Regions from separate parts of the Cupriavidus sp. H19C3 genome, predicted to be linked through region 1. Evidence: predicted binding sites of a transcription regulator. Region 1 holds the regulator's gene; each other region holds the start of a gene.
The links. Region 1 encodes HrcA, which represses chaperone genes, less so after heat shock. Its sites were predicted from a motif close to TTAGCACTCNNNNNNNNNGAGTGCTAA; they were not measured.
Positions count from the first base shown of each region.

Region 1 (2,268 bases):
CGGCCGGTTCGAGAGCGCATGCGGGGCAATCGGCACCAGCACCAGACCGGACAGGGTCGGATGCAGGATCGGGCCACCGGCCGAGAGCGCATACGCGGTCGAACCGGTCGGCGTGGACACGATCAGGCCGTCCGAGCGCTGGTTGTACATGAAGTACCCGTCCACCGACACCGCCAGTTCCACCATGCCGGAAATGCCCGAGCGGTTGACCACCACGTCATTGAGCGCCAGCGCGGTAAAGATGATGTCGTCGTCGCGCACCACGCGCGACTCCAGCAGCATGCGGGTCTCGGCCTCGTAGCGGCCGGCCAGCATGGCGGGCAGCACCGCGCTCACATCCTCGAGCGGAATGTCGGTCATGAAGCCGAGGCGCCCATGGTTGACGCCGATCACGGGCACGCCGGCGCCGGCCAGCTGGCGTGCGATGCCCAGCAGCGTGCCGTCGCCGCCTAGCACCACGGCCACATCGGCGGCGCGGCCGATCTCTTCGGGCGTCAGGGCCGGATAGCCGGTCAGGCCGGTGGCCTGCGCGGTCTCGCGTTCGAACACCACGTCCTGGCCGCTGCGGGCGATGCAGGAGGCAATCTCCTCCAGCGGGCCTTCGATGCCGGCGGTCGAGTGCCGGCCCACCAGGGCGACGGTCTTGAACGGCGCGCGCGGCGCGGGGGTCTTGGGGGGGACGGACATGGCGGGATTAGACCATACCGATATGAGGATTGTCAGCAACCGGCCGGCTTCGGGTCCGCGCCGCCCGAAGCGGGAAAACTTGATTAGAATCTGGGCATTATGGACGAACGTTCAAAAACCCTCCTGAAGACGCTGATCGAGCGGTACATCGCCGAGGGCCAGCCCGTGGGGTCACGCACCCTCTCCAGGTACTCGGGCCTCGACCTGTCGCCGGCGACCATTCGCAACGTGATGTCCGATCTTGAGGAGATGGGCTTTATCGCCAGTCCCCATACCTCGGCCGGGCGCGTGCCCACGCCGCGCGGTTACCGCCTGTTCGTCGATACCATGCTGACGGCGCGCTCGCTCGACAGCGCGCCCGAGCTGTCGGCCGAACTGTCGCAGCTGGCCGGCCAGATCCAGGGCCAGCTCGCGGGCCAGCAGCAGACCCCCCAGCGCATGATCACCAGTGCCGCGCACACGCTGTCCAACCTGTCGCGCTTTGCCGGCGTGATCATGACCCCGCGCCGCACGCAGTCGTTCCGGCAAGTGGAATTCATGCGGTTGTCCGACAAGCGCATCCTGCTGATCATCGTCAGCCCGGAAGGGGACGTGCAGAACCGCATCATCCAGACGGAACGGCCGTACACGCCGGCCCAGCTGATCGAGGCCGCCAATTTCTTCAATACCCACTATGCCGGCATGAGCTTCGACGCCGTGCGCGACCATCTGCGGCTGGAACTGCAGGACCTGCGCCGCGACATGTCGGCCCTGATGCAGGCGGCGGTGGAGGCGGGCAGCAGCGCCATGGCCGACGAGGACGATCAGGTTTTCATCTCGGGCGAGCGCAAGCTGCTCGAAGTGGAAGACCTCGCATCCAGCATGGACAAGCTGCGCCGGCTGTTCGACGTGTTCGAGCACAAGACCAACCTGCTGCAGCTGCTCGATGTCTCCAGCCATGCCCAGGGTGTGCAGATCTTTATCGGCGGCGAGAGCCAGCTGGTGCCGATCGAGGACATGGCCGTGATCACCGCGCCGTACGGGGTGGACGGCCAGATCGTCGGCACGCTCGGCGTGATCGGCCCCACGCGCATGGCCTACGAGCGCGTCATTCCCATTGTCGATATCACGGCGCGGCTGCTCTCCAGCGCGCTCAGCCAAAACTAGAATCCAGAACGGATGACGTTTTCCCCTGAACCGACGTACCAGCACGGCCAGGCGCCGCGCACAGCCATCCTGCTCATCAACCTGGGCACACCCGATGCCCCCACGCCCAAGGCGGTCGGCCGCTATCTGGCCGAATTCCTCGGCGATCCGCGCGTGGTCGAGATCCCGCGCATCGCCTGGCTGCCGCTCCTGCATGGGGTGATCCTGCCCATCCGTTCGCGCGCCTCGGCGCTCAAGTACGAATCGATCTGGCTGCGCGAGGCGCATATGACCGGCTCGCCGTTGCTGGTCTATACCGAGCGTCAGGCCCATGCCCTGCAGCAATGCCTGAACCAGCTCGGACACGAGGTCACGGTGGCCTGCGCGATGCGTTACGGCAATCCATCCATCGCCTCGGTGCTGGAGGCGCTGCGCCGGCAGGGGACCGAACAGATC
Region 1 is NZ_CP184985.1:116,682-118,949, forward strand. It holds gene DFLDMN_RS00495 (NAD kinase) at 1-687, opposite strand, end outside; gene hrcA (heat-inducible transcriptional repressor HrcA) at 787-1,833, shown strand; gene hemH (ferrochelatase) at 1,846-2,268, shown strand, end outside.

Region 2 (2,268 bases), 2.0 Mb from region 1:
AGGTGACGCAGGACTTCAAGGTGTACTACGCCAAGGTCCCGGGGACATCGCCGAACAACTACACGATGGACCATTCGGCCGGCAGCTATGTCTTCGATCCGAAGGGTCAGCTGCGGCTGTTTATCCGCCACGGGCAGGGTCCCGAGCCGATCGCTCACGACCTCAAGCAACTGCTGTCGTAACGCCCGAGCCAGCCAGGAAAAGAAAAAGCCGGTCCGAAGACCGGCTTTTTTACTGGCGCAGCGCCAGGGCGGGATGCCGCGATCAGGCGAAAGCCTGCAGCGCGCCCTTCATCTTCTTCATGGCCGCCACCTCGATCTGGCGAATGCGCTCGGCCGATACGCCGAACTCGTCAGCCAGCTCGTGCAGCGTGGCGCCACCGGAGCCGTCGTCGTTGACCTGCAGCCAGCGCGCCTCGATGATGCGGCGGCTGCGCGGGTCGAGACGCGTCAGGGCGTCTTCCAGCCCTTCTACCTGCATGCGGTCCTGGCGCTTGGCCTCGAGCACGCGGGTCGGCTCGTTGTGGTTGTCGGCCAGGTATGCGATCGGCGCGAATTCTTCCTCGCCGTCGTCGATCTGACCTTCCAGCGCGAGGTCGCCGCCGGACAGGCGGGTTTCCATCTCCATCACTTCCTCGGGCTTGACGTTGAGCTCGCGCGCAACGGCTTCCACCTGTTCGGGCGTGAAGGTATGGGCGCCCTGCTTGTGGCTGCGCAGGTTGAAGAACAGCTTGCGCTGGGCCTTGGTGGTGGCCACCTTGACCATGCGCCAGTTCTTCAGCACGTACTCGTGGATCTCGGCCTTGATCCAGTGGATCGCGTATGACACCAGTCGCACACCCTGATCGGGATCGAAGCGCTTCACCGCCTTCATCAGGCCGATATTGCCTTCCTGGATCAGGTCCGCGTGCGGCAGGCCATAGCCGAGGTACTGGCGCGCGATCGACACCACCAGGCGCAGGTGGGACATCACCAGGCGACGGGCAGCATCGACCGACTCATGGTCGCGCAGCTCGCGCGCCAACGATTGCTCTTCCTCGGGGGTGAGCATGGGGATGCGATGCACGGCCTGGATATACGCGTCCAGGTTGCCCAGATTGCCAGGCAGCGTCAGCGCAAAGCCGGCGCCTATCGGGTTCGACGGAACCGGGGCGGGCAGCCGGCTGGGGGACCTGGTCTTCGCTGCACCGGTCGCATCAGTCATCGCACCGGTCATCGTACCGGTCATCGTACCCATAACAGATTGATCAGCAGACAGGACTGCGTTCACTATGACTCCTTTCGCATCCGGCGGTATGTTGCCGGGTGTAGCCAAATCCACATTGGGTTTGCTACAGCATTGCAACAGATATTAGCACTCATGCCGGACGAGTGCTAAGTTGGAGCGTCAATGGGGTCGATAGTTCCGGACCATTGCTTTCCTATTTTAAATAGCTTTGTGGGACCCGTCGGGCGCGTCCGCTCGGCGCGCGCGGCGAGGTGATCGCTCACAAGAGGATTAGAGGGGCCCGCGCCCATCGGGTTTCGTCGTGAAATCGAGATTCTGTATTGCGCAATTCGCTACACTAAAGTTGTTTTGCGGCATCTTTACCGCACTGGAGTCTCTTCAATGTCTGTTATCGAACACCTGCTCAAACCCCATGTCCGTGACCTCGGCGATATCACCGTCCGGCGCCTGCTGCCAGCCGCCACGGCCCAAACCGTAGGGCCGTTCATCTTCTTCGATCATATGGGGCCGGTGACGATGGCACCGGGCCACGGCATCGACGTGCGCCCGCATCCTCATATCGGCCTGGCCACCGTGACCTATCTGTTCGAGGGCGAGATCATGCACCGGGACAGCCTGGGCAGCGAGCAGGTAATCCGGCCCGGCGACGTGAACTGGATGACCGCGGGCCGCGGCATCACCCATTCCGAACGCTCGCCAGAGGCCGCGCGCGAAGCCGGCCCGCGCCTCCACGGCATCCAGACCTGGGTGGCACTGCCGCAGGCGCATGAGAACGACGCGCCGTCGTTTCACCACCACCCGGGCGCGACCCTGCCGCGCATCGAGCTGCCGGGCGTGCGGATGACGGTGATCGCCGGCGATGCGTTCGGTGCCGAGGCGCCGGTGCGCGTCTACAGCCGCACGCTCTATGTGGCGCTCGAAATGGAAGCGGGCGCGAGCCTGGAGATTCCGGCGGAGCATGTCCAGCGCGGCATCTACGCCGTCGACGGCAACATCGCGCTCGCAGCCGGCAACCAGCCGGCCGAGCCTGTGCCCAGCGAG
Region 2 is NZ_CP184985.1:2,363,772-2,366,039, reverse strand. It holds gene DFLDMN_RS10955 (SCO family protein) at 1-182, shown strand, start outside; gene rpoH (RNA polymerase sigma factor RpoH) at 265-1,203, opposite strand; gene DFLDMN_RS10945 (pirin family protein) at 1,609-2,268, shown strand, end outside.
Region 2: a site for HrcA is predicted at 1,351-1,377, ahead of rpoH (RNA polymerase sigma factor RpoH). Genes of this name have one in related genera too.

Region 3 (2,268 bases), 420 kb from region 1:
CTGTGACAGGCCATTGCCGGAGACCGCCATGAGCACCTTGCACGATCGCCGTTTTCCCGCCGAGTCCGCCGCCTATCGCGCCGCCCGCGACCAGCTGCTCGCGGCCGAGCTCGACCTCCGTCGCCGTACCGAGGCGGTGGCCGCCATGCGCCGCGCGCTGCCGCCGGGCGGGCTGCTCGCCACCGACTACGTGTTCGACCAGGCCATGCCCGGCGCACCCGGCCAGGTGCGCCTGTCCGAGCTGTTTGCGCCGGGACAGGACACGCTGGTGCTGTACAGCCTGATGTACGGCCCCGCCATGAAGCAGGCCTGCCCGTCCTGCACCTCGATCCTCGATGCGCTCGACGGCGCCGTGCCGCGCGCGCAGCAGCGCATGGGCTTTGCGGTGGTGGCGCGCTCGCCGATCGAGCGCCTCACCGCATACGCCCGGCAGCGCGGCTGGACCCGCATGCGGCTGCTGTCCTCGGCGCGCAACACCTACAACGCCGACTATCACGGCGAAGACGCCGAGGGCCGGCAGACGCCGATGCTCAACGTGTTCACGCGCCGCGGCGGCGAGCTGCGCCATTTCTACGGTACCGAACTGATGTTCACGCCATGCGACCCGGGCCAGGACCCGCGCCATGTCGATCCGGTGTGGCCGCTCTGGAACCTGCTCGACTACACGCCCGAAGGCCGCGGCGACTGGCACCCTTCGCTGTCCTATTGAAGCCGTGCCGGAGCGCCCGGCACCCGGCCCGGGCCATTCCTTGCAAAAAAAAATCGGTAACTAAGGGAAAACCCGTATCAAGTTGCCGCCTTGAAAACGAAATACCCCGTCCCTATAATTAGCACTCGCCGGGCTTGAGTGCTAACAGCTCTCCCCGCAGGTACGATTGTGACGTACCGATAACTTCTGATCTTCCGATCAAACCTTGATGGCCGCCCCGACTGCTAAGACGGGACGGACGGCCATTTGCGAAACAAAACTCACTTTTTGTACTAGGAGTCAGTATGAATCTGCGTCCTTTGCACGACCGTGTGATCGTGAAGCGTCTGGACAACGAAACCAAGACCGCGTCCGGCATCGTGATTCCCGATAACGCCGCAGAGAAGCCCGACCAGGGCGAAGTGCTGGCCATCGGCCCGGGCAAGCGCGACGACAAGGGCAATGCGATCGCTCTCGACGTGAAGGTGGGTGACCGCGTGCTGTTCGGCAAGTATGCCGGCCAGGGCGTGAAGGTGGATGGCCAGGAACTGCTGGTCATGCGCGAAGAAGACATCATGGCCGTGGTCAACAAGTAATCCGCGTCTACCCCGTACAGCATTCAGGAGATTCAGAACATGGCAGCAAAAGACGTAGTGTTCGGCGACGCCGCCCGTGCCAAGATGGTCGAAGGCGTGAACATCCTCGCCAACGCGGTTAAGGTGACCCTGGGTCCGAAGGGCCGTAACGTGGTGCTGGAGCGCAGCTTCGGCGGCCCGACCGTGACCAAGGACGGTGTGTCCGTGGCCAAGGAAATCGAGCTCAAGGACAAGCTGCAGAACATGGGCGCGCAAATGGTCAAGGAAGTGGCTTCCAAGACCAGCGACAACGCCGGTGACGGTACCACCACCGCGACCGTGCTGGCCCAGTCGATCGTGCGCGAAGGCATGAAGTTCGTTGCCGCCGGCATGAACCCGATGGACCTGAAGCGCGGTATCGACAAGGCTGTCGGCGCCGCCGTGGAAGAGCTGAAGAAGATCAGCAAGCCCACCACCACCAGCAAGGAAATCGCCCAGGTTGGCGCCATCTCGGCCAACAGCGACACCTCGATCGGCGAGCGCATCGCCGAGGCCATGGACAAGGTCGGCAAGGAAGGCGTGATCACCGTGGAAGACGGCAAGTCGCTGGCCGACGAGCTCGAAGTCGTGGAAGGCATGCAGTTCGACCGTGGCTACCTGTCGCCGTACTTCATCAACAACCCCGAGAAGCAGGTGGTTGCCCTGGACAGCCCGTTCGTGCTGCTGTTCGACAAGAAGATCTCGAACATCCGCGACCTGCTGCCGGTGCTGGAGCAAGTGGCCAAGGCTGGCCGCCCGCTGCTGATCATCGCTGAAGACGTCGAGGGCGAAGCCCTGGCGACCCTGGTGGTCAACAACATCCGTGGCATCCTGAAGACCGCCGCCGTCAAGGCTCCGGGCTTCGGCGACCGCCGCAAGGCCATGCTGGAAGACATCGCCATCCTGACCGGCGGCACCGTGATCGCCGAGGAAGTGGGTCTGACCCTCGAGAAGGCCACGCTGCAG
Region 3 is NZ_CP184985.1:3,934,570-3,936,837, forward strand. It holds gene DFLDMN_RS18175 (SRPBCC family protein) at 1-6, shown strand, start outside; gene DFLDMN_RS18180 (DUF899 family protein) at 29-709, shown strand; gene groES (co-chaperone GroES) at 994-1,284, shown strand; gene groL (chaperonin GroEL) at 1,324-2,268, shown strand, end outside.
Region 3: a site for HrcA is predicted at 828-854, ahead of groES (co-chaperone GroES). Genes of this name have one in related genera too.